Regions from separate parts of the Serratia sp. C2(1) genome, predicted to be linked through region 3. Evidence: predicted binding sites of a transcription regulator. Region 3 holds the regulator's gene; each other region holds the start of a gene.
What was found. Region 3 encodes Fur, which represses iron uptake genes when iron is present. Its sites were predicted from a motif close to ATAATAATGAGAACNACTATCAA; they were not measured.

Region 1 (7,865 bases), 2.5 Mb from region 3:
AAAGGAGAGGTAAAGAAGAAGCCCGAGGTGGGCGAAACGCCTGCAGTATTCAGTCCGCTCTCCTTGCTTTGCGATTTCTTTTGGCCGGCACCCTTTACAGTCACGCTCATCGGTACTCCATTTCTCTTCGTGAATGATAACAAACATAATAATGATTATCATTTATGTTTGACCGCGTTAAAGTACCCTTGGAAATTTGCCATGTCAATAATTGTAAACAGCGCTTCTCCTCATCATCGCGGTAGAAAATCAGCAGCATAAATTATATAAATGATAAGTATTACTATTTAAAACCTAAGGACTTTCTTTATGAAGAAGAACCTGATCTTTGGCCTGGCGCTGTTCGGGCTAGCGGCCATCGGTGCCGCTCATGCCGCCGATACCGGCTGGCCACGAGACATCGAAACCTCACACGGCGTGGTAACCCTTACTCAGCCCCCTGCCCGCATCGTTTCTACCAGCGTTACCCTCACAGGCACCCTGTTGGCCATCGACGCACCGGTGGTGGCCAGCGGGGCAACCACGCCCGGCAGCCGTTTGGCGGACAAACAGGGGTTCTTCCGTCAATGGAGCGACATCGCCGCACAGCGCGGCGTTAAACGTCTGTACGTCGGCGAACCCAATGCGGAAGCCATCGCAGGTGCTGCCCCCGATCTGATTATCATGTCAGCCACCGGCGCCGATTCCGCCCTGCGCCTGTACGATCAGCTCTCTGCCATCGCCCCGGTGCTGGTGGTCAATTACGACGACAAAAGCTGGCAAGAACTGGCCGCAGAATTGGGCCAGGCCACCGGGCATGAGGCCCAGGCGCAAAAGGTTATTGGCGATTTTGATGCGCGTGAAAAAGCGCTGAAACAACGGATGACCCTGCCTGAACAGCCAGTCTCCGCGCTGGTGTTTGGTTCTGACGGCAAAACCGCCAATCTGTGGACCGCCGAATCGTCCCAGGGGCAAATGCTTAAACAGCTCGGATTCACCCTGGCGGTGCCGCCCGCCACATTGAACAACAGCCGCAGTCAGGGCGTGCGCAAGGACATTATTCAGTTGAGCGGCGAGAACCTGGCGGAAGGCCTGAACGGCCAGACGCTGATGCTGTTCGCCAACGGCGACGCGGACGCACAACGCCTGCTGGCCAATCCTTTTCTCGCTCACCTGCCGGCGGTGCAGCACAAACGGGTTTACGCGCTGGGCAACGATACCTTCCGGCTGGATTATTACAGCGCCGGCAACTTGCTGACGCTGTTGGAAAAACAGTTTATTTCTCGCTAGTCTCGCCGGCGGGCTGGAGATTTTCTTCCTGCCCGCCGCTGCCCACCTGGCGCAAACCGCGCATGGCGAAAGCCAGTACCACACCCAGCACCGCCACCCCAAAACCAAAGCTGGTCGAGGTCATCGCCGGCAGCATAAATGCCCCCAGCGCCCCCAGCAATAATGCCCCCAGCGCGTCGCCCACGACGTTTTGCGCCGTCCACAAGCCATTGATGCGCCCCAGGAACGCGTCCGGCGTCAGGTTCTGAATCAACCCGTATTGCAGCAACGAGTTCACCGCGCTCAGGTAACCAAAAATCACCAGGAAGAATAGCGCCAAACCGTACCGCGGCATCAGCCCGAACAAACCAATGGTGACGAACGCACCTATCGCCGTCGTCAGCATCATCCAGCCCGGCCGCGCTACGTGAGCGACCCGGCCGCTGGTGAAGGCGCCAATCGCCGCGCCGAGGGGAACTGCTGCATACATAAAGCCCAATTGCGCAGCGCTGACGTGCCACATGCCGGACATCGCCGGATATAACACCCGCACCGCGCTGGCCATGGTCAGCAGCGCGCCGATCAGCGCCACCATGCCGATCACCCGGTTGCGGAACAGAAAACCGAAACCACCGGCCAACGCGCGCAGCGGGTGTTCACGCGGTTGTGGCGGTGGCCGCAACTGCGGCAGGCGCAGCAAGGGGATCAACGTCAGCAAAGTGCCCAACGCCGCCAGGCCGTAGTTCCACATCACGCCGGAGTGAGCGATCACCAGGCCCCCTATCGCCGGCGACAGGATCGAGCCAAAACGCACCGTCAGCATACTGATGGCCCCGGCCTGAACGATGTTTTCACGGCCCACCAACGCCGGGGTGGCGGCCAGCAGCGCCGTCACCCCGACTGCACCGAAGAAACCGTCCCACACGGCCAGCAAATAAATCGCCGTTAACGAAGGGGCCGGCAAGGCAGCGTTCAGGCACAACCCGAGAAAGCCAATACCGCAGGTAGAGCGAGCAAACAGAATCAAACGGCGGCGCTCGTAGCGATCGGCCAACACGCCCCCCATCAGCAAACCGGCAAACATGCCGCTGCCCGCCAGCGTCACGGACAACCCGACCAACAGGGTCGAACCGGTCAATGCCTGGATCTGAACCGGGATCGCAATGGCCATCAATCCCAGCGCCAAAATGGAAATAAAACGCGCGCAAAATACGGCACGAAACGCGCCATTGGTCTTAAGCAGGCCAAAATCAAGCAAAATAGAGGGCTTACTCATCAGCTTTCTCACCACAACGTAGGAAAAGGGACAGCGTCTATAGCCAAAATAATTGGAGTTGAATCAAGGCGGCAACCAAGCGCATCCCCATGAACGTACAGGAAGTACGTGATTGGGGTAAGTGCGGGCAGCCAACACAGAGACAGCTTCAAGAATGAAGGGTATGTGCTGCAATAGCGAAGGGAGTCATGGTAACATAGATGAAAGCAATCAATAATGATAATAAATATCATTTATATTCAATCAAATAATGGATTGTTATGTTACGGATTACACGCAATGGCACCCCCTCCATTCCGCCCCCCAAGAATCGCCTCATTAGCGGCACTCCCCACTCATTTCGTCGCAAACTATTTGGTCTGCTGGTAGCCGTTTGCGCGCTGTTGGCCGTGATGCTGCTCAGCCTGTCGCTCGGCGCCAAGTCCATTCCTTTTGACAGGGTTATCCAGGCGCTGAACGGTCAATGCAGCGGGGCAGACTGCACCATTATTACCGGCGCCAGGCTGCCGCGCACGCTGGTGGGCGTATTGGCCGGCATTGCGCTGGGCCTGTCCGGCGTATTGATGCAAACCCTCACCCGCAACCCCCTGGCCGATCCGGGCATTCTCGGCGTAAACGCCGGAGCGGGATTCGCCGTGGTTCTGGGCATCACCTTCTTTGGTGCCGCCGAGGTTGGCCAATACCTGTGGTTCGCCTTTGCCGGGGCGATGTTCGCCGCATTGCTGGTCGCATTGATAGGCGCGCTGGGCGGCAGCAGCCTGAATCCGGTCCGCCTGACGCTGGCCGGCGTCGCACTGGCGGCAGTGCTGGAGGGAATGACCTCGGGAATTTCTCTGCTGAACCCCCTGGTGTTCGATCAACTGCGTTTTTGGCAGGCCGGTTCTCTGGATATTCAAAATATGCAGGTGGTGCGCACCGTCACTCTGCCGATCCTGCTGGGCACGCTAATCACACTGTGGATGAGCAAATCGCTTAACAGCCTGAGCATGGGCAGCGAATTGGCCACTGCGCTGGGCACCGGCATCGTCCGCACCCAATTGCTGGGCCTGCTGGCGATTACCCTGCTGTGCGGCGGCGCCACCGCCGCCGTCGGGCCGATAGCCTTCGTCGGCCTGATGATGCCGCACATTGCCCGGCGGCTGGCCGGCTCCGAGCTGCACTGGATGCTGCCGTGGACTCTGGTCTTGACCCCCATCCTGCTGCTGAGCGCCGATCTGATTGGCCGCTTCCTGGTGGCCGGCGAGCTGCGCGTTTCCATCGTGACCGCTCTGATTGGCGCACCGCTGCTGATCATGCTGGTGCGCCAGCGCCATATGTTCAGGAGGCAACGCTAATGTCGATGCTCTCTGCCCGTCTGATGACCGATCGAAGGTTGCTTGCCCTGTCGCGACCGGCGCTGACCGCGTCGATGCTGGCACTTGCCTGCGGGGTACTGGCGATTTACGCCCTCGGTTCCGGCGCCCTTTCGCTTAGCGCCACGCAGGTGATCGACGCTCTCCTCGGCAAAGGCCCGGCAAACCTGGCGGTGGTAGTCACCCAATGGCGTTTGCCACGCGTCACTATGGCGTTGCTGTTGGGCGCGGCGCTCGGGATCAGCGGCGCCATTTTCCAGTCGCTGCTGCGCAACCCGCTCGGCAGCCCGGACGTGATCGGCTTCAATACCGGCGCCTACAGCGGCGTATTGGTCGCCATAGTGCTGTTTAACGGCGGCGTCGTCGGCATCACCTCCGGCGCGCTGGCCGGTGGCCTGCTGACCGCCGCGCTGGTTTATCTGCTGGCATGGCGCAACGGCGTCGAGACTTTCCGTTTGATTATCGTCGGCATCGCCGTGCGTGCGTTACTGGTGGCCGGCAATACCTGGCTTATCATCAGCGCCTCGCTGGAGGCCGCCATGACCGCCGGGCTGTGGAGCGCCGGGTCGCTTAACGGCATAAGCTGGGCGAAAAGCCTGCCGGTGCTGGCAGTGATCGCGCTGTGCTGCCTGCTGTTGCTGACACTGTCGCGCCGCATGCGGCTGCTGGAAATGGGTGACGACACCGCTTGCGCCCTCGGTGTGCCGGTGGAACGTTCGCGCGTGCTGCTGCTGCTGATCGGCGTAACGCTGACCGCGGCCGCCACCGCCGTGGCCGGGCCGATCTCCTTTATTGCGCTGGTGGCGCCGCAGATTGCCCGCCGCCTGTGCGCCAACCGTGGCGTCCTGTTGCTGACCGCCCTGACCGGCGCGCTGTTGCTGCTGATCGCCGATGTCGCCGCCCAGCGCCTGTTTATGCCTTATCAATTGCCGGTAGGCGTGCTGACCGTCAGCCTCGGCGGCATTTATCTGATTTGGCTGTTAATCCGTGAGTCACGAAAAAAATGAATGCTGAACCCCTGCTGCCTGCGCCGCTGCGCGCTGAACATCTGACGCTAAGCTATGACAAAAAAATCGTAGCGAGCAATCTTTGCGTCTCTATCCCCCAGGGCGAGCTGACGGTGATTATCGGGCCGAACGCCTGCGGTAAATCTACCCTGCTGCGCACCCTCAGCCGCCTGATGCAACCGCAAGCCGGTACGGTCTGGCTGAACGGCAAGCACATCAGCGAATACGCAACCAAAGAGGTAGCGCGCCAGTTGGGCCTGCTGCCGCAAAGTTCGACCGCTCCCGGCGACATCACCGTCTTTGATCTGGTGGCCCGTGGCCGCTATCCGCACCAACGTCTGTTTAGCCGCTGGCGTGAAGAAGACCAGCAAGCGGTGGAGCAGGCAATGCGTTCCACCGGCGTGTTTGAACTGGCCGAACAGCCGGTGGATACGCTTTCCGGCGGGCAGCGTCAGCGGGTCTGGATTGCGATGGTGCTGGCGCAGCAAACGCCGCTGCTGTTGCTGGATGAACCGACCACCTGGCTGGACATTAGCCATCAGATCGACCTGCTGGAGTTGATGCGTCAGTTAAATCGTGAAAACGGCCACACGCTGGTGGTGGTGCTGCACGATCTCAACCATGCCTGCCGTTACGCCACCCATCTGATCGCCATGCGCGGCGGCAAAGTCGTGGCCGAAGGCGCACCCAAGGATATCGTAACGCCGGAATTGATCGAAGAAGTGTACGGCCTGCGCTGCATGATCATTGACGATCCGGTCTCACACACGCCGCTGGTGGTGCCGTTGGGGAAATAATCAGGGAACCCTGATCTTGTAAGGGCCCAGCAGTTGGGCCCCTGTTAATCGGGCGAATCTCTTCGCCCCTTACCGTCTCTGGGAGTTATAACGCCCTCAGTATTCTGTTCAACAACGGCCCCAGCACCTTGAACGACGCCGGTGAGACGATATCTACGTGCGCACAATCCAGTTCATAAACCTGCAAGGCATCCACGTATTGCGCCCAGGTCTGCTGCACGTCCATCCCTTCCTGCAACGTCTGACGCGCGACAAACAGCGTCGCCTGCCCGCTGAAATTCGCCGTATGGGTCGCGGAAAGCAAACGCACCGAATCGGCATAGTTGGCTTCGATATTATCGAACATCGCCACCCGGGTTTCGCCCAGAGCCGGATCCAGCGTATCTTCCGATACCGCCAGGAACTGCTGACGTTCGCGCTGCACTTCTTTCAGCACGTTGTCATCCAGCATCACGTCCCAGTTTTGCGTTTCCGGCGGATAGGTATCCAGCAGGCCGAGGAAGGCCACCTCTTCGCCCCGCGCCTGTAGCCTGGCGGCGATCCCCTGCGCCAAGGTGCCCCCCAGCGAATAACCGATAAAATGGTACGGACCCTGTGGCTGAACCTGCAATACCGTCGCCAGATGCGCCTCGCAAACCTGATCCATATTCTCGCTGAGCGCCAACGGGCCATCCGGACGTGGCGACTGAATGCCCACCAGTGACCAATGTTGATCGATATAGCGCGGCAGCACGCTGAACTGCCAGGAGAATCCGGAAGCCGGATGCAGGCAGAACAGCGTCGGGCCATCGGTGGTGCGCAGCGGCAATACGCTGTCGAAACCGGTTTGGTCGGCTTCTTCCTGCGTGCGCTCTTGCGTTAGCAGTTGCGCCAGCTGTTCTACCCGGGAAGCGACCATCACCTGCCCTACCGAAACCGCCTTGCCCAACTCACGTCGCAACTCTGCCGCCAGCCGCATCGCTAACAGCGAGTGGCCGCCGAGAGCAAAGAAATCATCGTCGGCAAATACGGTTTCACGTTGCAGCAAGCGCGCGAACACCGCAGCGATCGCCGTCTCCAGACCTGGCTCCGGTTCACGGCCTGCGGCCCTGACGCCATTTTGCGGCTGCGGCAGCGCTTTGCGATCCAGCTTGCCGTTGGCGCTCAGCGGCAGAGAATCCATCTCGACCAACGCCACCGGCACCATGTGTGGCGGCAGGCGATCGCCCAACGCGGCACGCAGGCCGTCGAGATCCAGGCGCACGCCGGGCTGGGCCACCAGATACCCCACCAGTTGGCGGGCATCGCCGCCGCCAGGATCGGTTGGCGTATTGTCCAGCACCAGCGCATGGGTCACCGCCTGCTTAATGCCCGGCAGCGACAACAACGCATGGTCGATTTCGCTCAGCTCAATGCGCTGACCACGAATTTTTAGCTGATCGTCGCTGCGGCCGAGGTATTCCACTTCGCCACCCGGCAGCCAGCGCGCAACGTCGCCAGTACGGTACATCCGCCCGCCGTTGCCTTCGGGATCGGCCACAAAGCGGCTGGCGGTCAGCTCCGGGCGGCCAAGATAGCCCTGCGCCAGCTGCACGCCGGTAAGATACAAATCGCCGGCCACGCCCGGCGGCACCGGCCGCAGACGCGCATCCAGGATGCGCAGCCCGGTGTTCCACACCGGCAGGCCGATCGGCACATTGGCGCCGGTGACCGCCGCCAGCGCCTCGCCCCAGGCCGGGTGCCAACTGACATCCACCGCCGCTTCGGTCGGGCCATAAAGATTATGCAAGGGCACGCCGGTGCGACTTTGCCAAAGACGGCACAGCTCAGCCGGCAGCGCTTCGCCGCTGCAAAACACCTGCCGCAACGGCGCACAGCAGGCCACCGCCGGCGGGTTGTCCAGCGCGCCGACAAAGGCCGCCAACATCGAAGGTACGAAGTGCAACGTGGTAACCCGATGCAGATCAATCAACTCCAACAACTGTTGCGGATCGCGGTGCGCTTCCGGCGGTGCCATCACCAACTGCGCGCCCACCATCAACGGCCAGAAAAACTCCCACACCGAGACGTCAAAGCTGCATGGCGTTTTCTGCAGCACCACATCGTTCGCCGCCAGTGGATACTGATGCTGCATCCACAGCAAACGGTTGACGATCGCCTGATGCCCCACCAGCACGCCTTTTGGCCGCCCGGTAGAACCGGAAGT
Region 2 (7,865 bases), on a different contig from region 3:
AGGGTGCTGGCCTGTACGTCGTCCAGCGAGGCGGGCGCTGCTGCCAGCCAGTCTTCGTGCACCACCACGTATTCCGCCAACATGCCCTGATAGAAACCGCCAAGGGTGCGGTAAGGCAGCGTACGCGCGTCGCCGTGAGGCTTCTGTCGACCGTCGATCCAGCCTGGGCTGAAGGTGGAGATTACGCGATCGCCGGGCTGGAAGCGGCTGACGCCGGCACCGATGGCATCCACCTCGCCGGCCATGTCGGAGGCGGGGGTAAAGGGTTGCGGCAGCGTCATCCCCATACCGGTTTCAATCACCAGCTTGTCGCGGTAGTTGAGCGCCACCGCTTTCACTTTCACCCTGATCTCGTGCGGGCCAGGCTGCGGGATTGCGCTTTCGGTCAGTTGCAAATGTTCACGCCCCAGGGCAGCCATCGTCCAGCGTTGCATTGTGTCGGTCATGATTCACTCCAAAGTCGGAAATAAGTAGACCTGTCGATATTATCGTTGATTGATATTCGCCAGTGGCGATAAGATTTCTTTCAATTGTTTCCCTCAGAGATACAAACCATGACCGATCGGTTGAACGGCATTTCGGTATTTGTCACGGCAGTGGGGGCGGGGAGCTTTGCGCTGGCCGCCAGCCGGCTGCATCTTTCGCGCTCGGCGGTGGGGAAGACCATCGCCAGACTGGAACAGCGGCTTGGCGTGCGCCTGTTCCACCGCACGACCCGCAGCCTGAGCCTGACCGACGACGGGGCGCTGTTCTATGAACGTTGCCTGCGGGCGCTGGAGGAGATCCGCGCGGCGGAAACGCTGCTGGAGTCGGGCAAACGCGAGGTCAGCGGCAGGTTGAGGGTATCGATGCCGGTGCTGTTCGGCCGCATGTGCATCGCGCCACTGCTGACCGAACTGGCGCGCGAACACCCCGGGCTGGAGCTGGAACTGTCGTTTAACGATCGCGTCGTGGATTTGATTGAGGACGGTTTTGACCTGGCGATCCGCAACGGCGAGTTGGCCAACAGCAGCGGGCTGGTGGCACGGCGGCTCGGCAACCATCGCATGGCGCTTTGCGCCGCGCCGGCTTACTTGCAGCGCCGGGGCGAACCGCAGAGTATCGAACAACTGGCGCAGCACGATGCGGTGGCTTATGTACGTGCCGGCGTGGTGCGTAACTGGTTGATCCCGGAAGCGGACGGCGTGACGCGCGAGATGATGCCGGGTACCCGTTTGCAGATGGATGACCTGCAGGCGATAGCGGATGCGGCCGTCGCCGGGTTCGGCATTGCCTGGCTGCCCTGTTGGCTGGTGCGCGGGCAACTGATTAAAGGCGAATTGGTGCGGATAATGCGAGATCGGCCGGGGCTGTTTTTCGACGCCCATGCGGTGTGGGCGCAGACGCCGCATCTGCCGTTGAAGGTGCGCATGGCGGTGGATCGACTGGCGAGCAAGTTGCCCGCCAATATGGAATTGATTGAGGCGAAGCCCGTCGGTTAGGCGGCGGCGCGCTTTTTGCGCCAGATGACCAGCATGGCGCCCAGCAAACCCACCAGCAACAGCAGCAGCGGCAGGATCATCAGCCCGGTCATCACCTGGCTTTCGTAGCGTTTCACCAGCGGGATCTGGCTGAAAGCGTAGCCGAGGCTGACCAGGGCACCGACCCAAACTACCGCACTTAACCAGTTGAACAGATGAAAGCGCGCGCTGTTCAGCCCGGAGATGCCGGCCATGGTCGGCAGCAGGGTGCGAACGAAGCCGAGGAAGCGGCCGATCATCAGGGCCATCAGGCCGTGACGGTTAAACAGGTTGTGCGCGCGTTGGTGATATTGGGCGGGCAGTTGCAGCAGCCAGCCTTTCACCAGGCTGGTATGGCCCAACCAGCGGCCCTGCAAATAGCTGAGCCAGCAGCCGAGGCTGGCGGCGAGGGTCAGAATAATCAGCGTGGGTATAAAAGCCATCACGCCTTTGGCGATCAATGCGCCGGATAACAGCAGCAGGCTGTCGCCGGGCAGGAAGGAGGCCGGCAGTAATCCATTTTCAAGGAACAGCGTGGTGAAAAGCACAGCATAAACCACCCAAATTACGCTTGGGTCGGCAAGGGCAATGAAGTCCTGCTGCCAAAGCGCATGAACAATCTCTCGTAATACATCCATTTTATGTCCTGTTGCATGCCGGTTTCGCCCGGGGGTCACTTTCTCCAGGAGGCGGTGTTGACCTTATCTGACCATTACCCGGTTAGTGTACTGCTAATAGCTTAAGTACACATTAAACGAAGCGGAATAAAAATGGCAGTGCAGCGGGCTGCGGATCAGCGTGCGTTGGCGATACGCTCGAACCCTTCGGCGAGGTCGGCGATCAGATCCTGCACGTTCTCCAGGCCGATATGAAGGCGCACCAGCGTGCCGGAGAAATCAACGCCGCCCGCCGGACGGATCGCCTCCAGCTCTTCCGGTTGGTTGGCCAGGATCAGCGATTCGTAACCCCCCCAGGAATAGGCCATGCTGAAATGGCTGAAGTTATCCAGATAGTCGGCCAGCTGATTGTCGCTGAGCCGCTGTTTCAACACGAAAGAGAACAGGCCGTTGCAGCCGCTGAAATCGCGGCGATAGAATTCATGGCCTTTGCAGCCAGGCAGCGCGGGGTGATTGACCACCGCCACCTCAGGCCGTTCCGCCAGCCAGTTGGCGACTTCGATACTGCTCTGCTCGTGCTGCTTCAGGCGCACGCCCAGCGTGCGCAGGCCGCGGCTTGCCATATAGGCGGTATCGGCGTCCACCATCTGGCCCATCAGGTAAGAATATTCGCGCAGTTGGTCCCAACAGCGTTCGTTGGCCACGGCGGTGCCGAGCATATAATCGGAGTGGCCGATAATGTATTTGGTGCCGGCCTGAATCGAAATATCGATATCAAAATCCAGCGCCTTGAACAGCACGCCGGCCGCCCAGGTATTGTCGATCATGATCACCGTTTCTGGCGCTACGGCGCGGATGGCCTGCACCATCGCCGGAATATCCTGAATTTCCATGGTGATGGAACCGGGGGATTCGAGGAATACCACGCGGGTATTGGGCTGAATCAGCCCGGCGATGTCGGCGCCGATCAGCGGGTCGAAATAGGTGGTCGCCACGTTCATGCGGCTAAGAATGTGGCTGCAAAAATCTTGCGTCGGCTCATAGACCGAACCGGTCATCAGCACGTGGTCGCCGGCGCCGACAAAAGACAAAATGGCGTTGGATACCGCCGCCGCGCCGCACGGATAAAGCACGCAGCCCGCACCGCCTTCCAGCTCGACCATCGCATCCTGAAACGCGAAGTGGGTCAGGGTGCCGCGCCGGCCGTAAAATAGCTCGCCGTGGGCGCGTTGGGCGGTGGCGTGTTTCTTGGCCGCAACGGAGTCAAATACCAGTGAGGAAGCGCGCTGGGTGACGGGATTAACGGAGCCCTGGGTATAGCGCTTGCTGCGCCCGGCGGCGATCAGCGTGGTTTCGATATTTTTTGATGTCATGGGAATGGGCTCACTTTTACTGGCTTTTCACTGGCATTTTGCGATAGCCCTTAGGTTAACATGACCTATAATAGCCATCCAGACGTTTTAACTTCCAGATACAGAAACGGCTATAATCCTCTGCCGGAGCGCGTTCCGGCACGTCATCATTCTGCCTGACGGCATTTAACCGGCCCGCATGTCGGCAAACGGGCAGCCTGCAGGCATAAATGCTGTCGGGGCGGGTTTGTTGCACCTCTGTGGGCGAAAAGTAACGAAAAACTCTTTAAAAGGGGAGTAAAGGGCCGAACCGGCGGTGAATAAGCGAATGTTGCGGCTCCGGCGCCGCTAGATCTTAAATATTGCCGACTATTTGGTAAATAATAATGAGAACTACTATCAATCCCTGATTGGTTTGATATGATCGCACGCTGAATTATTCCTCAATTTTGTTCGGTAACGGGTGGAGGCACAGCGTGAAAACGGCTGGCAAGCATTTAAATCAAGGAGCGTTCGGCCAGGGCCGGGCGCAATGGGGCAAGGCGTTAGGCCGTGGTCTGTTCGCTTCGATGGTATTGGTGGTTGGATTGGCCGGCAGTGCGCAGGCTGCACCGGCGGCAAACCCCGCCGTGACCGAGAGCGTTGCACCGGCCGCCGCGCCTGCTGCTGCGCCTGAAACCCTCACTCCGGTGAATCCGCAACCCACCATCCAACCGCCGGAAACCCGCGGCATGGATCTGTCCGTTTGGGGCATGTACCAGCACGCGGACATCGTCGTGAAAACGGTGATGATCGGCCTGGTGCTGGCATCTATCGTCACCTGGACCATTCTGTTCTCCAAAGGCAGCGAACTGTTCCGCGCCAAGCGCCGTCTGCGCCGCGAACAACTGGCGCTGGCCAATGTGCGTACGCTGGATGAAGCCAGCGAACTGGCGCAGGGTTTCTCCGAAGAAAGCATCAGCGCGGTGTTGTTGAACGACGCGCAAAACGAGCTGGAACTGTCGGCGGAGTCCAACGACAACAACGGCATCAAAGAACGTACCGCTTTCCGTCTTGAGCGCCGCGTAGCGGGCTACAGCCGCAACATGGGCCGTGGCAACGGCTTCCTGGCGACCATTGGCGCCATCTCGCCGTTCGTCGGCCTGTTCGGCACCGTTTGGGGCATCATGAACAGCTTTATCGGCATCGCCCACTCGCAAACCACTAATCTGGCCGTCGTCGCGCCCGGCATTGCGGAAGCGCTGCTGGCGACCGCGTTGGGGTTGGTTGCCGCGATCCCGGCGGTGGTGATTTATAACGTCTTCGCCCGCGTCATCGGCGGCCATCGCGCTCAGGTTGGCGACGTGGCGGCGCAGGTGCTGCTGCTGTCGAGCCGCGATCTGGATCTGGCCGCGACGGCGGAAGCCAAACGCTCACAGCATTCACACCAACTGCGGGTGGGGTGAGTTATGGCGATGCGCTTAAATGAAGATCTGGACGACAGCGGCGAACTGCATGAAATCAACGTGACGCCGTTTATCGACGTCATGCTGGTGCTGTTGATCATCTTTATGGTGGCCGCGCCGCTGGCAACGGTCGATATCCGCGTCGATCTCCCCGCTTCTTCAGCCAAACCGCAGCCGCGCCCGGAGAAACCGGTGTTCCTGTCGGTGAAAGCGGATAAGCAGCTGTATGTGGGTGAGCAAGCGGTCAACGCCGATCAACTGACGGCGGTGCTGGATCAGCGCACTCAGGCGAACAAAGAGACCACCATCTTCTTCCAGGCGGACAAGACCGTGGACTACGAAACGCTGATGAGCGTGATGGATACGTTGCGTAAAGCCGGCTACCTGAAAGTGGGGCTGGTGGGGATGGAAGGCGCCGCGAAGTAGCGAGCCGAATATCGCTAAGAATGAGAAGGGCGCCGAGGCGCCCTTTTTCTATATCAATGCTTTGATAAAATTCAGCCGCGAGCGTGCGCCGCGGCGCGGGCGATCTGCTCATCGGTAGGGCGCACGCCGGTATAGAGTACGAACTGCTCCAGCGCCTGCAAGGCAATCACTTCCGCACCGGTGATCACCCGTTTGCCTTGCTCGCGCGCGTTGCGAATCAGCGGGGTTTCCGCCGGCAGCGCCACCACGTCGAAGACGATTTCCGCCGCTTCGAGGGTTGTCGGGGCAAAGGCCAGCTGTTCCGCCTCCGCGCCACCGGCCATACCTATGGGGGTCACGTTGATCAGCATATCCGCGGTTAACTCCCCGACTTCCGCCAGCCACTGATAACCGTAAGCGCTAGCCAGCGCCTGGCCTGCTGCCGGGTTGCGGGCGATGATATGTCCCCGTTTGAAACCGGCGTCGCGCAGGGCGGCGGCCACCGCCTTTGCCATGCCGCCGCTGCCGCGCAAGGCGAAAGTGGTTTCCGCCGGGATCTGATGCTGCGCCAGCAGTTTGGCGATGGCGATATAGTCGGTGTTATAGGCCCGCAGGAACCCGCCGTCATTGACGATGGTATTGACCGATTCAATCGCCGTGGCGGAAGCGTCCAGTTCATCGAGGAAGGGAATGCAGCTCTCTTTGAACGGCATGGAGACCGCGCAACCGCGAATACCCAGAGCGCGCACGCCGCCTACCGCTGCCTGAATATCCTGGGTGGTGAATGCCTTATAGATAAAGTTCAGATCCAGTTCCCGGTACAGATAGTTATGGAAGCGGGTACCGAAGTTGCCAGGGCGGCCGGCCAGCGACATGCACAGCTGGGTATCTTTGTTAATCTCACGATTCATGATGGGCTCCTTAAGCGGGAAAACCTGAATTTATGGCTGGCCGAGCAGCGCCTTCGAACCGGGATGACGCCAGTGGATGCTGCCCGGCAGATATAACGCATTCTGCGCCAGCGGCTGTTCGTCGATAAGCTGGCTGACCATGTCGAAACTGTGCTGGGCCAGGGCGCGGCAATCCTGGGCTACGGTGTCGATTTTCAGCGTCAGGCCATCGAACAGGTAGTGGTCGTCGAAGCTGCAAAGGTGCAGGTCACTTTCCATCAACTGGTGCTGATTCAGGTAGCGCAGGACGCCTTCCAGCAGGCCGCAGGCGGCGGTAAACAGCGCTTTCGGCGGCCGGCCGAGCTGCGCGCAAAGCTGGGCGAACATCTCGTAGCCGGAACTGGGGTGGTAGTTGCCGTTGATGATCCATTCCGGTTTACAGGTCACCCCGGCGCGTTCAAGGCCGAGCTGAAAACCGGCCAACCGATCGCGCGTTGGCGAGATGCGCGGCTGGCCGCCGAGGAAATAGAATTCGTCCGGATGCTGGCGCGCGACGTTTTCCACCAACGTGGCGGTCGAGGTCAGTGAGTCGGTGATCACCAGCGGCAGCGCGGAACCGGTGATCAGGCGGTCCATCTGCACCACCGGCAGGCCGGCGTTAATCTTTTGGTATTCCACATCGCTGAGCTGGCTGGAGGCGACAATCAGGCCGTCGACCTGGCGTTGCACCAGGCTGTTCACCGCCATCATTTCCTGCGCCGGGTTTTCATCGGAACAGGCGATCAGCAACTGCAAACCCGCCTCGCGGCACAGGGTTTCCAGCTCGCGTGAAATCACGGCAAAACCGTAGTTGGTCATTTCCGGCACCACCAGCCCCAGGGTATGGCTGCGGGAGGAGCGCAGCGAACGTGCATGGAAGCTGGGCTGATAGTGGTGCTCGCCGGCCAGCGCCAGAATACGGTCGCGGGTGTCGTCGGACACCCGGTATTCTTTGCTGCGTCCGTTAAGCACCAGGCTGGCGGTCGATTTCGACACGCCGGCCAGTGCGGCAATATCACTGATGGTTATGCGTTTGTTTTTTTTCACTGACGGCATCTGAGTTCATCGGAAGATGCGTCATTCTAGCATGCATGGCGTCAGCGGCCAGTGCTCCAGCGCAAGCTGCGTCTCTCCGCTCAAACGCAGCCGCGGCTGCGGGCCAGGGAAGTAGCGTGAACTCATCACCCCTTCGCCGTGGTTGATAAAAATCTCTACGCTGGAGCTGTCGAACAGCATTTGCAGATGGGTAACCTCACCACTCCAGTAACGGTGTTCAGGCTGCCCAGTGCGCAGGTTGTTGCGCGTCAGACGCAGCAAGGCACCGTCCCAGCTCAGCGTCATCGCATCGCCAAAGTCGGCGCTGAATGCGCCGTTGGGCGTCAACAGCACTTCGGCACTGCCGACCGGCCAGCCCGGCGCGTTATCCGCGATCCCCTGCCACTGGCTGCCCGCGCCGCGCAACCGTTGCAGCTCGCGCGCCGGCCGTTGGTAAAGCTTGCCGTTGTGCAACGCCAGCTCGCGCGGGCAGGTCATGGTGTGGATCCAGCCGTATTGCAACGTCGGGTGGCAGGCTTCGTCCTGCTCAGGTACGCCCATCCAGCCGACCAGCAGGCGGCGG
Region 3 (7,865 bases):
CGGCTACTACTGGGGGACACGCTTCAGCGACGAACGGAAAATGTTCAGTTTCGCACCGAATAACCTGCCGCAGAACGCCGAAACCTCGGTTGACCGCGACGGCAACCACTTTACCGCCAAGAGCGACAAACCCTGGCCGGGCGCTTACGGCATCTCCGCGCAGATGTGGAGTGAAACCCAACGCACCGATCCGCAAATGGAATACATGATCTTCCCTCGCTCGCTGTCGGTGGCTGAACGCGCATGGCACCGCGCCGGCTGGGAACAGGATTACCAGGCGGGGCGTGAGTATAAAGGTGGGGAAACCCACTTTGTCGACAGCAAGAAACTGGATCGGGACTGGCTGCGCTTTGCCAATATTCTGGGGCAGCGCGAGTTGGCGAAACTGGACAAGGGCGGGGTGAGTTATCGCTTGCCGGTTCCGGGCGCCCGGGTGGTGGGCGGCAAGCTGGAAGCCAATATCTCGCTGCCGGGCCTGGGCATTGAGTATTCCGTCGATGGCGGCAAACATTGGCAGCGTTATGACGCCAAAGCCAAACCCGCGGTAACCGGCGACGTGCAGATCCGGGCGGTAAGCCCGGATGGCAAGCGTTATAGCCGCGCAGAGAAAGTGTAAATCTTGACCGTGGCCCGTCTGATTGCAGGCGGGCCATTCTTTTTCAACGGCAACGTTCGGCGGTAATCAATCATGAATTCGATACGGCTGACGTTTATGGTGGTCGCTTTTTTCTCCGGTATTGCCGGCGCACTGCAAATACCGACGCTGAGCCTGTTTCTCACTACTGAAGTACAGGTCACGTCGTTATGGGTCGGATTTTTTTATGCGGTTAACGCCGGCACGGGCATTGCGGTCAGTTTCTTGCTGGCAAAAAAATCAGATCGCCAGCGTGACCGGCGTAATCTGATTTTAATCTGTTATTTATTGGCTGCGGGCAACTGCCTGCTGTTTGCGTTTAACCGCAATTATTTGACGTTAATTACGGCGGGCGTGCTGTTAACCGCCATCGCCAATACGGCGATACCGCAATTATTTGCGCTGGCGCGCGAGTATGGGGAGAGAACATCGCATAACGTGGCGATGTTCGGCGCGATGATGCGCGCCCAGCTTTCGCTTGCCTGGGTATTTGGTCCGCCATTGGCTTTTATGCTGGTGATGAATTACGGCTTTACGGCCATGTTTATGTTTGCCGCAGGGATATTCCTGTTGGTCACGCTGTTGGCCTGGCGGGTATTGCCCTGCGTAGCGCGAACCGAAGAGGGCAACGTTGATATTGATCCGCCGTTGCGGCCAAAAGAGGCCTTCGATAAAGACGTTGGCCTGCTGTTTTGCACCTCGGTATTGATGTGGACCTGCAGCGCCATGTATCTGATCGACGTGCCGCTGTATATCACCGCCGAGCTGGGGTTGTCGCAGAGTCTGACCGGTTGGATTATGGGCGTTGCCGCCGCGATCGAGATCCCGATCATGGTTCTGGCCGGGCGTTATGTGAACCGAATAGGCAAGCGCCCGATGATGGCGGGCGCCATCGTGGCCGGCATGCTGTTTTATGCCGGCATGCTGTGGTTCACCACTGCCGGCGGGTTGCTGGTTCTGCAGGCGTTTAACGCGATATTTATCGGCATTATCGCCACCGTCGGCATGCTCTATTTTCAGGATCTGATGCCTGAACGGGCCGGAATGGCCACTACATTGTTTACCAACAGCATTTCAACCGGCGTGATCCTGGCCGGAATATTACAAGGGATTCTGACCGAGTACGGGCCGCATTCCTCCGTTTATCTGTTAGCCGTGTTACTGCTTTTAATTGCTTTGCCCGTGGGGTGTAAAGTTCGAGAAGTTTAGTGGTTTCTGAGTGAGTCGTTTATTTTTAAACACAAACAAGGATACATGATGGCTATATTAGTGACGGGCGGCGCCGGTTATATCGGTTCGCATACCGTATTGGCATTGCTGGAAAGGGGAGAGGACGTTGTCGTATTGGACAACTTGTCCAACAGTTCACCGGAATCGCTTTTTCGCGTGGAGAGGCTGACCGGTAAAAAAGTGATTTTTTATCAGGGGGATATTCAAGAGCATCATTTGCTGGATCATCTCTTTCGCCAGCATGATATTCATGCGGTTATTCATCTTGCCGGGTTGAAGTCGGTTCGAGAGTCTACCGAAGAACCGCTGAAGTATTATCAAAATAACATTTCCGGTTCACTGATCGTGCTGGACAGAATGCGCCATGCCGGTGTGCGGCAATTTATTTTCAGCTCTTCCGCCACCGTTTACGGGCCGGCGGAATATACCCCGCTGACGGAGAGTTGCCGCGTCGGGCAGACGACGAACCCTTACGGCACTTCCAAGCTGATTGTGGAGCAGATCCTGGCGGAGTTCGCCAGAACCGCGCCGCAGATGGCGATCACCGCGCTACGTTACTTTAACCCGGCCGGGGCGCACGAGTCGGGGTTGATCGGTGAAGATCCCGCAGGCATTCCCAATAATCTTCTGGCTTACCTGGCACAGGTGGCTATTGGCAAACTTGCGGTGTTGCCGGTGTATGGCAATGACTATCCCACCAGCGATGGCACTGGGGTGCGGGATTACATTCACGTTATGGATCTGGCCGAAGGGCATTTGAAAGCGCTGGATAATCTGCGGCCGGGTTTTAACGTTTATAACCTGGGTACCGGCAAAGGTTATTCGGTGCTGGAGATTATCCAGGCATTTGAACGCGCCTGCGGATTTAAAATCGCTTATCAAATTAACCCGCGCCGTGCGGGAGATATTGCCGAGTGCTGGTCTGATCCGACGCTGGCGGCGGAAAAATTAGGCTGGCAAGCCAAAAGAAGCCTGGAAAAAATGGTTCGCGACGCCTGGCATTGGCAGAGCAAAAATCCCCAGGGATACGGTTCTTGTGCACCGCTGGTGGGAGGCTGACGATGAAGCTTAACGACGAGCCTTTGGGATTGATGCAGCGTGACCTGTTTCGCGCCGACTATGAGGCCTGGATTAATAACCTGAAATTAGCGTTCGTGAAATATCAACGCCGGCCTTCCCCGGCGTTGCTGGGGCAGTACCAGCGAGGGGTTAGCCAGCTGAGAGCCTGGCTGGCTGATCAAGGGCATTTATTCGATGCCGCGCAGTGCTCCTCATTATTCTGCGTTCCTACGCGCCAGTTGGCAGCGCAGGAAAAATTGCTGCACCGCATCTGGCTGGGCGGCGCCATTCCAGACGATGCCAGAGAGGTTATCTCCCAATGGGGCGATGCGCAGCAGGCCGTTCACCATGCAACCGCCGACGAGTGGACCGGGATACTCTGGGTATGGGATGCGCGGCAACTCAGAAACGAGGCGTATTTTACCCCTGCGGCGCAAGTTAAAGGTGGGCTGCTCGGGGAGTTCGATGCCGGCAACCACCGGTTGCAGGTGCATTCGCTGAGCGAACTGGCGCAAAAAAGAGTCGGCGGCAACCTGGGCTTTATCCACGCACTCCATGATAAGCGCTATTACGCCACGCTTTCTGACTACTTTCGCTTTTTGATCCTGATCGAAATGGGGGGCATGTATATGGATATCGACACCCTTCCGCACCGTTCAGCGACGTTTTTCCTGCTGAAGCCGGAAGTGCCGGATTACCTTCAGCGCCTGCCCAATGGCGAAGTCAGCCATGTCAGCGGATTGAATTTGTTTCTTGATGAAACCGGGATGATCATTGGCCGCAGCGGCGATAGGTCGCTGTGCAAAATATTGGCGGGCCTGGATCAGATCTATGCAGCGCAAACCGGTGACGTGCCGGATAAAAACCCCGTCTATGAAAGAAAGTTGTTCGATGCGTTTTATCTGTTGTGGAGCCGCCACATCGGCAGGACTTTCCTCAGCCACGAGAGCTTCTGCAAGGATCACGGGGTTCATTATGACGCCGTTCCGCAGGCGGTGACCTGCGGTATCCGTGGCATGCGTCTGTTGGAAGATGTGATTACCAATGAGACGCTGCCGCTGAGGGAGGACGAACTGCGCAGCTATCGGCAATGTATCAGTCGTCTGGAGCGGGTGGATTGGCAGCTTGAGCAGCCGGCGGATCTGGCGCGGTATGCGGAAATATTTACCGTCGATGAGGTGCCGCGTATGGCCTATCCGGCGCAGATAAGGTCCGATATCGATCACTACCATTACTATTCGGTGCTGTCCCAGGATCGCGCGCTGGATCGAGTGAACCAGCTTTTCGGCGAGTATTTGATAGCCGATAACCGACGGCAGATCGACGAGGGCAATTACTGGCGACCAACCGTTGGAACGGGCGATGCGGTATTGGCGCTATCGCAGGGCGGGCTGCATTTTCTACCGGGGCGGCAGGCGGACGAAGCGGACAAGACCCGCATGGCGAAGCTGATTTTTGCCACCAGTTATCTGGAGTATTGCTCCGTCGGCAACCCCGCCGGGATGGGGCTGGTCTCTCTGCAGCGGGCGCAAAATATCGACCCCTATCTGGACCTGATTACCCTGGCTTACGAGCGGTGCGGGGCGTTTGTCGGATTTTTCACGGCGGCGAGCGTTGACGAATTGTATGGCGTTGAGGCGAACTCGCTGTATCGCGATGAAATAAAGCCGCTTGACGAGGCCTATGACGGGTTTGTGCGAACACTGAGCACGGAGGACGATTATTTTATCTGCAGCCTGGCCATAGAGAGCCGGTTCCGCGGGCAGGGCTATTTTAACCCGTTGTTTGCCCAGATTAAGCAGCGCGCGCAGCAGCGCCGGGCAAAACATATCGTGCTGTGCGTATGGCAAAGCAGCGATGCCTGCCAAATCTACCTGAACAAAGGGTTCCGCGTTCGCGGCGTTTTCGACTATGCCTGGCCGATGTTCTTCGATCGGCTGCTGTTTCTTGAATATGCATTGTGACGAGTTTACCCATCCGCGTGTCGGCGGGTGAGTTGACGGTGAAGTGCGTGTAAGTGGGTAGTGAGAGAAGTACCGCGGAGAAGTGCCGCTGCAATTGTTGTCTTTCTGATGTGATTTTCCCCGGGCCTGTCCGGGGATTTTTTTGTCCCTTACCTGGGGGCATAAAAAAACCGCCGTTAAGGCGGTTCTCAATGCCGATTGCGGGCATTATTTTTTGTCGTGCAAGGTGTCGTCTTCGCGGCAATCACCGATTTCACAGTGACCATACAGGTACAGGCTGTGGTTGGTGAGCTTGATACCATGCTGCTTGGCGATATCACGCTGACGCACTTCGATAGACTCATCGCTGAACTCGATCACTTTGCCGCAATCCAGGCAAATCAGGTGATCGTGGTGATGCTGTTGGGTCAACTCGAACACGGACTTGCCGCCTTCGAAATTGTGACGGGTTACAATGCCGGCATCATCAAACTGGTTCAGTACGCGGTAAACTGTCGCCAGGCCAATTTCTTCGCCCATATCGATCAGTTTTTTGTACAAATCTTCCGCACTGACGTGATGGCATTCCGGATTTTGCAGTACTTCCAGGATTTTGAGTCGCGGAAGCGTGACTTTTAGGCCGGCCTTCTTCAATGCGGTGTTGTTGTCAGTCATGCGGATTCAGTCCTGTTACTATGCTAATCAAGTTGAGGCATTCTTGCCTGTGGCATCGGTCGGCACAAAGAGTTAATTGCGTGTCATTATAGAACCGGTTGCCCTAAATGGAAACCGCCGGTTGTTAACAAAGATATCATGGCACAATTGCATGTTACACACGCAACGTCTTGATGGATGGGATAAACCGATATCTCAGTCTACCTTGACGATGTGGGAAGTTACAAACATGTAGCTTCTATTGCAGAAATCCGTGCTGCCGATGAACGGCCCTGCTGGCAACACTATGCACTTTGCAGGGCTTTTGTTCAACCTTTGAGGGTTAGCCGACGATATCGGCCAGGCTCAGTTCTTCGCTGATCTGTTTCACCCAGGCTGCGACGCGTTCGTTGGTCAATTCCGGTTGACGGTCTTCGTCAATCGCCAGGCCGATGAAGAAATTGTCATCCGCCAAACCTTTCGAGGCTTCGAAGTGGTAACCCTTGGTCGGCCAGTGGCCGACAATCGCGGCGCCGCGTGGCTCAATGATGTCGCGGATGGTGCCCATCGCATCACAGAAATATTCCGCGTAGTCTTCCTGATCGCCACAACCGAACAGCGCAACCAGCTTGCCGTTGAAATCAATTTCTTCCAGCGTCGGGAAGAAGTCATCCCAATCGCACTGGGCTTCGCCGTAGTACCAGGTAGGAATACCCAACAGCAGGATGTCGAAAGCTTCCAGATCTTCTTTGCTGCTTTTGGCGATGTCGCGGATTTCCGACACCTCTGCGCCAAACTGCTGCTGAAGAATTTTCTGGATCATCTTGGCAATGTTTTCGGTATTGCCAGTGTCGCTGCCAAAGAAAATGCCTACATTAGCCATATCGCGTATAACCTTTAAATTCAATAAATTGCATTGCACGATGTTAGCGTTGAACGCGATAACACCGATTAAAATGATGACATGGCAAGAATCTGCCTCTTACCGGTAAGTGCGTATCATGCCAGAGATTTACCCCGGGGTTTTATCGCGTTTATGCGATGCCGGGAGGAATAAAGGGTGTTGATCGGTGTCATCCATAACACCGTGCCGCATGTGCGGCTGCAAAGATCAATGTTCCGGCTGTTCATCCGCCAGTTGTGCCAGCAGCATTTGCTCAATAAGCTCGCTGCGGCTGATATTGCGCTGTTCCGCCAGTTTGTTCAGGGCGTCCACCGCATCCGCGTTGATTTTCAGTTCCACACGCCGTAAGCCACGGACTTTATCGCGTCGAAGCTGATTGCGCTTATTGATTCTAAGCTGTTCATCTCGGGATAGCGGGTTGGTTTTCGGGCGCCCCGGACGGCGTTCATCTGCGAACAGATCCAGCGTCGTGCGATCCGTTTGTTCTTTTGCCATAGGTAGCGGTACTGCAAGGGAGTTTGCATCAAAAAGCGTATACGCTTCCGGACGGTTCGGTTAACACACTTCGGGCCAATAAACCCTAACCCAAATTCACCCCCAGCCTGACGTTACTAAGCACGCTGAGCAGGGCGGCAAAATTATAGCGCGCCATATTACCCCAGCAGATAGAGCAACGACAATGTTTAACTGAGCCGAAAACGCGCTAAGCCGTTATCTTTAGCGCGTTTTTTCGCCAGTGGGTGGTTTTTATTCAGGCTTCGTCGAGAAAACGATGGATGGCGCGCAGCACCGCCTCCGGTTTTTCCGCGTGAACCCAGTGGCCTGTGCCGGCAACCACGTGCGCTCGCGCCTGCGGGAACTGGCGTGCGATATCTTCACGATAGCTGTCCTGCACATAGGGCGACAGACCGCCGCGGATAAACAGCGTCGGGTGCGGCCATGCGGGAACGTCCTGCCAGCCGGTGACGTTTTCGTATTGGTCGATCAGCACCGGTAGATTAAAGCGCCACTCGCCCTGATGAAAGGACTTCAGCAGGAACTGGATCACGCCTTCTTCGTGCAGGTAGCCGCGCATCAATTCCGCCGCCTGCTGGCGTTGGGTGATGCCGGCCGCGTTCACCGCTGTTAAGGCAGCGAAAATCTCGTCGTGGCGCCGCGTGCGGTAATCCACCGGTGCCACGTCGATAACGATCAGCTTTTCAACCCGTTCCGGGGCGATCGCCGTCAGCGCCATCGCCGCTTTGCCGCCCATAGAATGACCGATCACAATCACCTTCTCCAACTGCAATTCATCGAGCAGGGCCAGCAGGTCCTGCGCCATCTCGGGATAGGTCATTACCGCAGAACGCGGCGAAAGGCCGTGATTGCGCAGATCGACTTTAATCACGCTGTGCTGTTGATTCAGATCGCGCGCCAGCACGCCCAGGTTATCCAGATTGCC
Region 4 (7,865 bases), 980 kb from region 3:
CCCATACGGATCAGCACTGGCCGCAGCACGTTATCCAGCGTGGCGACCACGCAGCTCCACACCAACAGTACGGTGCCCCAGGTCGTGTCGCCGCTCCAGTACAACCAGATAATCGCCGGCACCAACACCAGCAACGGCCCCAATTGCGCCACGCAGCAAATGAAAATCAGCACCGTCAGCAAGGTGGCGGCAGGAATACCGGATACCGCCAGGCCAATCCCGCCCAGTACCGACTGCACCAGCGCCGTTACCACTACGCCCAGCGCCACCGCGCGGATCGCCTGGCCACCCAGCACCACCGCCGCGTCGCCGCGCTCGGCCGCAAGACGCGCCGCAAAGTGACGAATACCCAGGGCGACTTGCTCACCGCGTGCATACAGCAGTACGCTGAACAGCAACATCAGCGTACAGTGCAGCAGGAAACGGCCGATATGCGCCGCTTGCGCGACAAACCAGGTGGCGGTCTGACCGAAGTAAGGTTGGATCTTCGCCAACAGCGCCGCGCCGCCGGCATTCACCAGAGTGTGGTAGCTGTTATAGACCTTGTTGCCGAACATCGGGATCGATTGCAACCAGGCCAGATCGGGAATATGCAACTTGCCGGGGGTGCTGGCCCAGGCAACGACGGGCGCGCTGTTGTCCACCACGCTGCTGACCAGCAGCGAAATCGGCAGGATGAACAGCAGGATCAGCAGCAGCGTCATGACGAGAACCGCCAGCGAGCGCCGGCCCCAGAGTATTTTTTGCAGCTTGATCAACAGTGGCCAGGTGGCGATGACCACCATGCCGGCCCAGGCAAAACCGAGAATAAAGGGTTGAATGACCCAAAAACAGGCGACGATCATGATGGCGATAAACAGCACGCCAAAAATAATCCGTGGCAAATCGTATCGGGAGTGCGGGAGTGTCATGAATTAGGTTCTCATCCTGGTAAGTTAAATCCTTTGTACCTGCTAAGCATGGTGCATTTTCGCCACTTTTCACCATGCGGCGCACCTTTTATCGTGCGTCATTCTGCAGTGGGGGAATTGTGATAATGTGAATGCCTTCACTAAACGAGTATGTTAGTTTTCATCATCAATAAAAAGTAGGGTGGGTCTGAATATACCCTATGAATTTCAAGTTGCAGCCTACAACGCCGCAGCCTGAAAGGCGACGGGTAAAGACCTGATTCAGCGTACGTTAACGCATAAAAAATAGACAGACAGGGTCAAAAAAGCGAATGATCCCACAGATTTCTCAGGCGCCCGGCCTCGTTCAACGGGTGCTCGACTTTTTGGAAGCCTTAAAACAAAACGGATTCAACGGTGATATTGCGACCAGTTACGCCGATCGGCTGACGATGGCGACCGACAACAGTATCTACCAGCTGTTGCCCGACGCGGTGGTGTTTCCTCGTTCAACGGCGGATGTGGCGTTGATTGCGCGCCTGGCGGGAGAAGAGCGCTTCAGCGCGTTGACCTTTAGCCCGCGCGGCGGCGGTACCGGCACCAACGGTCAGGCCCTCAACACCGGCATTGTGGTCGATATGTCGCGCCACATGAACCGCATTCTTGAAATCAATGTCGAACAGGGTTGGGTGAAGGTTGAAGCCGGGGTCATCAAAGATCAGCTTAACCAGTATCTGCGGCCGTTCGGCTATTTCTTCTCCCCGGAACTTTCCACCAGTAACCGCGCGACGCTGGGCGGCATGATCAACACCGATGCTTCCGGCCAAGGCTCGCTGGTGTATGGCAAAACCTCCGATCACGTTTTGGGCCTGCGGGCGGTGCTGTTGGGGGGGGATATGATCGATACCCGCGCCATGCCGACATCGCTGGCGGAAACGATTGCTATGGAAGATACCGTCGAAGGCCGCATCTACCATAGGGTGCTGAATAGCTGCCGCGACCAGCGTGCGTTGATCCTGGAAAAATTCCCCAAGCTAAACCGCTTCCTGACCGGCTATGACCTGCGGCATGTGTTCAGCGACGATCTGCAGACCTTCGATCTCACGCGCATCCTGACCGGTGCAGAGGGCACGCTGGCGTTTATCACCGAGGCACGGCTGGATATCACGCCGCTGCCGAAGGTACGCCGCCTGGTTAACGTAAAATATGACTCCTTTGATTCCGCCCTGCGTAACGCCCCTTTCATGGTGGAGGCCAAGGCGTTGTCGGTTGAGACCATTGACTCCAAGGTGCTGAACCTGGCGCGGGAAGATATTGTTTGGCACTCGGTGAGTGAATTGATCACCAACGTGCCGGATAAAGAGATGCTGGGCCTGAACATCGTCGAATTTGCCGGGGATGACAAGGCGCTGATCGACCAGCAAATGGAAACGCTGTGTCTGCGGCTGGACGAGTTAATCAGCGAGCAGCAGGGCGGCGTGATTGGCTATCAGATCTGCGGGGACCTGGTCGGCATCGAACGCATTTATAACATGCGCAAGAAGGCGGTCGGGTTGTTGGGCAATGCCAAAGGGCGCGCCAAACCTATTCCTTTCGCTGAGGATACCTGCGTGCCGCCACAGCATTTGGCCGATTACATCGTCGAATTCCGTCAGTTGCTGGACAGTCATAACCTCAGTTACGGCATGTTCGGCCACGTGGATGCCGGCGTATTGCACGTGCGGCCTGCGCTTGACATGTGCGATCCGCAGCAAGAAGTGCTGATGAAGCAGCTTTCCGACCAGGTGGTGGCGCTGACCGCCAAATATGGCGGATTGCTGTGGGGTGAACACGGCAAAGGCTTCCGTGCCGAATACAGTCCGGAATTCTTCGGCGAGCAGTTGTACGAAGAGTTGCGCCGCATCAAGGCCGCGTTCGATCCGAATAACCGCCTTAACCCCGGTAAAATTTGCCCGCCGTTGGGCGTTGATGCCCCGATGATGAAAGTGGACGCGGCCAAGCGCGGTACACTCGATCGCCGTATCCCGATTGAGGTGCGCACCTCGTTCCGTGGTGCCATGGAGTGTAACGGCAACGGCCTGTGTTTTAACTTCGATGTGCGCAGCCCGATGTGCCCGTCGATGAAGATCACCGGCAGCCGCATTCACTCGCCGAAAGGCCGTGCGGCGCTGGTGCGCGAATGGTTGCGTTTGCTGTCCGAACAGGGGGTAGACCCGCTGGTGCTGGAACAGCAACTGCCGCAGCAGCGTCTTAGCTTCCGGACGTTGATCGAGAAAACCCGCAACAGCTGGTATGCCGGCAAAGGCGAATATGATTTTTCGCACGAGGTGAAAGAGGCGATGTCCGGCTGCCTGGCCTGCAAAGCCTGCTCCACCCAATGCCCGATTAAAATTGATGTGCCGGGTTTCCGCTCGCGTTTCCTGCAGCTGTATCACACCCGTTATCTGCGGCCGGCGCGCGACTATATGGTTGCCGGGGTTGAAAGCTATACGCCGCTGATGGCGAAAGCGCCGAAGGTATTCAATTTCTTCTTCCGTCAGCCCTGGGTGCGTGAGTTGAGCCGCAACGCTATCGGTATGGTCGATTTGCCGATGCTCTCCAGCCCGACGCTGCGTCAGCAGCTTTCCGGCCACGGCGCCTTGACCATGACGCTGGAACAACTGGAAGCGTTGAGCGCCGAACAGCGTGAGCAACACGTGCTGATCGTGCAGGATCCCTTCACCAGCTATTACGACGCCAAGGTGGTGGCGGACTTTGTGCGGCTGGTGGAAAAGCTCGGTTACCAGCCGGTGTTGCTGCCATTCTCTCCGAATGGCAAGGCGCAGCATATCAAAGGCTTCTTGACGCGTTTTGCCCGCACCGCGCGCAAAACCGCCGATTTCCTCAATCGAGTGGCCAAGCTCGGGATGCCGCTGGTAGGGGTCGATCCTGCGCTGGTGCTGTGCTATCGCGACGAGTATAACGAGATCCTCGGCGAAACCCGCGGTGACTTCCAGGTGCAACTGGTGCATGAATGGTTGCAACAGCTGCTGGCGGAACGTGCCGAACAACCGGCGACCGGCGAGGCCTGGTACCTGTTTGGCCATTGTACCGAAACCACGGCGCTGCCGGCCAGCGGCCAGCATTGGGCATCGATCTTCTCCCGTTTCGGGGCCAGGCTGGAAAATGTCAGCGTGGGCTGTTGCGGCATGGCGGGCACCTACGGGCACGAAGTGAAGAATCTGGAAAATTCGCTCGGGATTTATGAGCTATCATGGCATCAGGCGTTGCAACGTTTGCCGCGGCAACGCTGTCTGGCGACCGGTTATTCCTGTCGCAGCCAGGTCAAACGCATTGAGGGTAACGGCGTGCGCCACCCGTTACAGGCACTTCTGGAGATGATTGCGTGAAATTGTGGAAACGAGAAACGACGCTGGAGCAGTTGAACCGTTCCGGTGAGGGATGCATGGTGAGCCATGTGGGGATTCATTTCACCCGGCTGGAAGACGATTTTCTTGAAGCCACGATGCCGGTGGATCACCGTACCCGGCAACCTTTCGGGCTGCTGCACGGCGGGGCGTCGGTGGTGCTGGCGGAATCGATGGGATCGATGGCCGGCTATCTGTGCAGCGAAGGGGAGCAGAAAGTGGTGGGGTTGGAAATCAACGCCAACCATTTGCGGGCGGTGTTTGAAGGGCAGGTGCGCGGCGTGTGTCGTGCGCTCCACGTTGGCCGGCGGCATCAGGTGTGGCAGATCGAAATATTCGATTCGCGTGACCGGTTATGCTGTACCTCACGCCTGACCACCGCAATCATCGACTGATCCTCTTACCCGCAGGCGCTTTTGCCTGCGGGTACTCCGTTGCCGTTCCGCAGACATTTACAGTTGGAATGGCACCCGCTTGACGAAATCCTTCTGGAAGGCGTTAGCCTTCTCCCAGGTGCCTTCCATCGCATATTTCTGGCAGATTAAGGTCAGGGTATGCCGGGCAAAATGATAGCTCTGAACCCGAAACAGCTGGCAGCGCTGCGGATTGTTGATTTCGACGATCAACCGGTTATGCAGTTTGCTCAGCGCGTGCAAATAACTTTCATCATCACCGTTTTCCAGACACAAATTGGCCATGTTCAGGCTGACGTTATTGTAGCGTTTCAGATGGTTGATATTGCACTCTGGCCGCCTAAGCGACGCCTCCGCCATGTAGAAATCTACCGTGGCATCGCGCACGCTGAATTTATAGTCATCAATTTTGCCCAACAGCCACGCACTGATCGAAATAGTCATTATACCCGCGCATCTGAATTTGAATGATAATCATTATCATATTTGCGAATGCGTTCGCGATCAATCATTCTGTTGAAATTTTTATCGGCCGCCGGGGCTGCATTTGTTCTGCTACGGCCCAATATCCGTCAGCAGAGGCTAAACTTTAATCAATGAAGGTGGTTTCGGCCGGTGTGGGAGGGCGGTGCAACCGACGGAAAACACCGCTAATTGTCGATAAACGCATTTTTGAGACAGACAAAATGTTGAAATAGGTATTTTCTATGAATGTTTACATAGACAATAAAAGCCGGCGCTGTAAAGGGGATGGGCCAGCGGCTGGGCGGTGCGGTGATACAGGATGTTCTGCAAATTCATAAGGATAAAATGAACGCGTCTCCACCGGGCTGTGCCAGACGACCAGATTGTCCCCTGTGCTTGCCGCCTGCGGCAGCAAAAAAACGGGCTTTTGGCGGATACCCCCGCAAAACAAACGGTTGAAGTGATAATTGTTATCACTAACATATAACAAACCCAGATTGGCTGCGGTAAAACACGAGTGTGAGGTAGGCCATATGCAAACGGAAAATGTCGGCACCTTTTCTCTGGACGAAAATGTCTGGCAAGGCATTTTGCTCAGTGACGACGCCGTACGACAAATTACTAAATTGATGCAGCAGGATCCGCAAGTGAAGGGGCTGCAACTCGGGGTGAAGCAATCAGGCTGCGCCGGGTTTGCCTATGTGCTGGATCTCACCCGTGCCCCGGCAGAAGACGACCTGCTGTTTGAGCGCGATGGCGCCAAATTGTATGTGCCGCTGAAAGCCATGCCGTTCATCGATGGCACCACGGTAGATTTTGTCCGTGAAGGGCTGAATCAAATATTCAAATTCAATAACCCTAAAGCTCAGCATGCCTGCGGGTGCGGCGAGAGCTTTGGCGTTTGAGCGATGCAATCAACATGACACGAAGCAATGTAGAAATGCCTAATGAAGTGCAGGCTTGGGTCAGCGAAGGTCGCTACAAAGAAGGCTTTTTCACCCAGTTGGATACCGATGAATTGGCGACGGGCATCAACGAAGACGTGGTGCGCGCCATTTCGGCCAAGCGCAACGAACCCGAGTGGATGCTGGAATTCCGCCTGGAGGCTTACCGTGCCTGGCTGCAAATGGAAGAGCCGCACTGGTTGAAAGCGAACTATGACCGGTTGAACTACCAGGATTACAGCTATTACTCAGCGCCCTCCTGCGGCAGCTGTGACGACGCCTGCGGTTCCCAGCCCGGTGCCGAACAGCAACCCGGCGCGGCAACCGAAAACAGCTACCTGACCAGCGAGGTTGAGTTGGCGTTTAACCAACTCGGCGTCCCGGTGCGTGAAGGTAGCGAAGTGGCGGTAGACGCGATATTCGACTCGGTATCGGTCTCTACCACCTACCGCGAAAAACTGGCTGAAAGCGGGGTGATTTTCTGCTCGTTCGGCGAGGCGATTCAGGAATATCCGGATTTGGTGCGCAAGTACCTGGGCCGCGTAGTGCCGTCCAATGATAACTTTTTTGCCGCGCTGAACGCCGCAGTGGCTTCCGACGGCACCTTCGTCTACGTGCCGAAAGGCGTGCGCTGCCCGATGGAGCTATCGACCTATTTCCGCATTAACGCCGCCAAAACCGGCCAGTTCGAACGCACCATCCTGATCGCCGATGAAGGCAGCTACGTCAGCTACATCGAAGGTTGTTCCGCCCCGGTGCGCGACAGCTATCAGCTGCATGCGGCGGTAGTGGAAGTGATCCTGCACAAAGACGCCGAAGTGAAATATTCAACGGTGCAAAACTGGTTCTCCGGCGGTGACAGCAAAGGCGGCATTCTCAACTTCGTGACCAAGCGCGCGTTATGCGAAGGCGCGGGATCGAAAATGTCCTGGACCCAGTCGGAAACCGGCTCGGCGATCACCTGGAAATACCCGAGCGTGATCCTGCAGGGCGATAACTCGATCGGCGAGTTTTTCTCGGTGGCGCTGACCAGTGGCCATCAACAGGCGGATACCGGCACCAAGATGATCCACATCGGCAAGAACACCCGATCGACCATCATTGCCAAAGGTATCTCCGCCGGGCACAGCGAGAACACTTACCGCGGCCTGGTGAAGATCCTGCCGGGGGCGGAAAACGCGCGTAACTTTACCCAGTGCGACTCGATGCTGATTGGGCCGGACAGCGGTGCCCATACCTTCCCGTACGTGGAGGCCCGCAATAACAGCGCACAGCTGGAACACGAAGCGACCACGTCGAAAATCGGCGATGACCAGCTGTTCTACTGCTTGCAGCGCGGTATCAGCGAAGACAATGCCATCTCTATGATCGTCAACGGATTCTGCAAGGACGTGTTCTCTGAACTGCCGCTGGAATTCGCCGTCGAGGCGCAAAAGTTATTGGCCATCAGCCTGGAACACAGCGTGGGCTAAACGCCGGATTTACAGCGCAGCAGCGCTACCTAAGGACATCGCATGTTAAGTATCAAGAATTTAAAAGTCAGCGCCGAAGGCAATGAGATCCTCAAGGGATTGAACCTGGAGATCAAACCGGGTGAAGTGCATGCCATCATGGGGCCGAACGGCTCGGGCAAGAGTACGCTCTCCGCCACCCTGGCAGGGCGTGAAGAGTATGAGGTGACCGAGGGCGAGGTTACCTTCAAGGGTAAAGACCTGCTTGAACTGGCCCCGGAAGATCGCGCCGGCG

Region 1: the regulator Fur is predicted to act here: its motif matches at 2,741-2,763, upstream of fepD (Fe(3+)-siderophore ABC transporter permease).
Region 2: the regulator Fur is predicted to act here: its motif matches at 3,849-3,871, upstream of exbB (tol-pal system-associated acyl-CoA thioesterase).
Region 4: the regulator Fur is predicted to act here: its motif matches at 5,636-5,658, upstream of sufA (Fe-S cluster assembly scaffold SufA).

What each region holds. Positions count from the first base shown of each region.
Region 1 is NZ_JAZFBA010000001.1:370,932-378,796, reverse strand. Features, by position in the region: gene V2S86_RS01765 (isochorismate synthase) at 1-110, opposite strand, end outside; gene fepB (Fe2+-enterobactin ABC transporter substrate-binding protein) at 310-1,269, shown strand; gene entS (enterobactin transporter EntS) at 1,256-2,524, opposite strand; gene fepD (Fe(3+)-siderophore ABC transporter permease) at 2,785-3,858, shown strand; gene fepG (iron-enterobactin ABC transporter permease) at 3,858-4,883, shown strand; gene V2S86_RS01740 (ATP-binding cassette domain-containing protein) at 4,880-5,680, shown strand; gene V2S86_RS01735 (enterobactin synthase subunit F) at 5,766-7,865, opposite strand, start outside.
Region 2 is NZ_JAZFBA010000003.1:96,305-104,169, reverse strand. Features, by position in the region: gene V2S86_RS18535 (zinc-dependent alcohol dehydrogenase family protein) at 1-446, opposite strand, end outside; gene V2S86_RS18530 (LysR family transcriptional regulator) at 555-1,481, shown strand; gene V2S86_RS18525 (DedA family protein) at 1,478-2,137, opposite strand; gene metC (cystathionine beta-lyase) at 2,293-3,489, opposite strand; gene exbB (tol-pal system-associated acyl-CoA thioesterase) at 3,945-4,913, shown strand; gene exbD (TonB system transport protein ExbD) at 4,917-5,339, shown strand; gene V2S86_RS18505 (shikimate 5-dehydrogenase) at 5,411-6,229, opposite strand; gene V2S86_RS18500 (substrate-binding domain-containing protein) at 6,260-7,303, opposite strand; gene V2S86_RS18495 (sucrose-6-phosphate hydrolase) at 7,325-7,865, opposite strand, start outside.
Region 3 is NZ_JAZFBA010000001.1:2,867,309-2,875,173, reverse strand. Features, by position in the region: gene V2S86_RS13535 (beta-N-acetylhexosaminidase) at 1-616, shown strand, start outside; gene V2S86_RS13530 (MFS transporter) at 689-1,843, shown strand; gene galE (UDP-glucose 4-epimerase GalE) at 1,892-2,923, shown strand; gene V2S86_RS13520 (glycosyltransferase) at 2,926-4,887, shown strand; gene fur (ferric iron uptake transcriptional regulator) at 5,095-5,541, opposite strand; gene fldA (flavodoxin FldA) at 5,864-6,403, opposite strand; gene ybfE (LexA regulated protein) at 6,632-6,919, opposite strand; gene ybfF (esterase) at 7,176-7,865, opposite strand, start outside.
Region 4 is NZ_JAZFBA010000001.1:1,890,809-1,898,673, reverse strand. Features, by position in the region: gene ydiK (AI-2E family transporter YdiK) at 1-911, opposite strand, end outside; gene ydiJ (D-2-hydroxyglutarate dehydrogenase YdiJ) at 1,223-4,279, shown strand; gene menI (1,4-dihydroxy-2-naphthoyl-CoA hydrolase) at 4,276-4,692, shown strand; gene V2S86_RS08805 (hypothetical protein) at 4,750-5,154, opposite strand; gene sufA (Fe-S cluster assembly scaffold SufA) at 5,709-6,080, shown strand; gene sufB (Fe-S cluster assembly protein SufB) at 6,095-7,591, shown strand; gene sufC (Fe-S cluster assembly ATPase SufC) at 7,634-7,865, shown strand, end outside.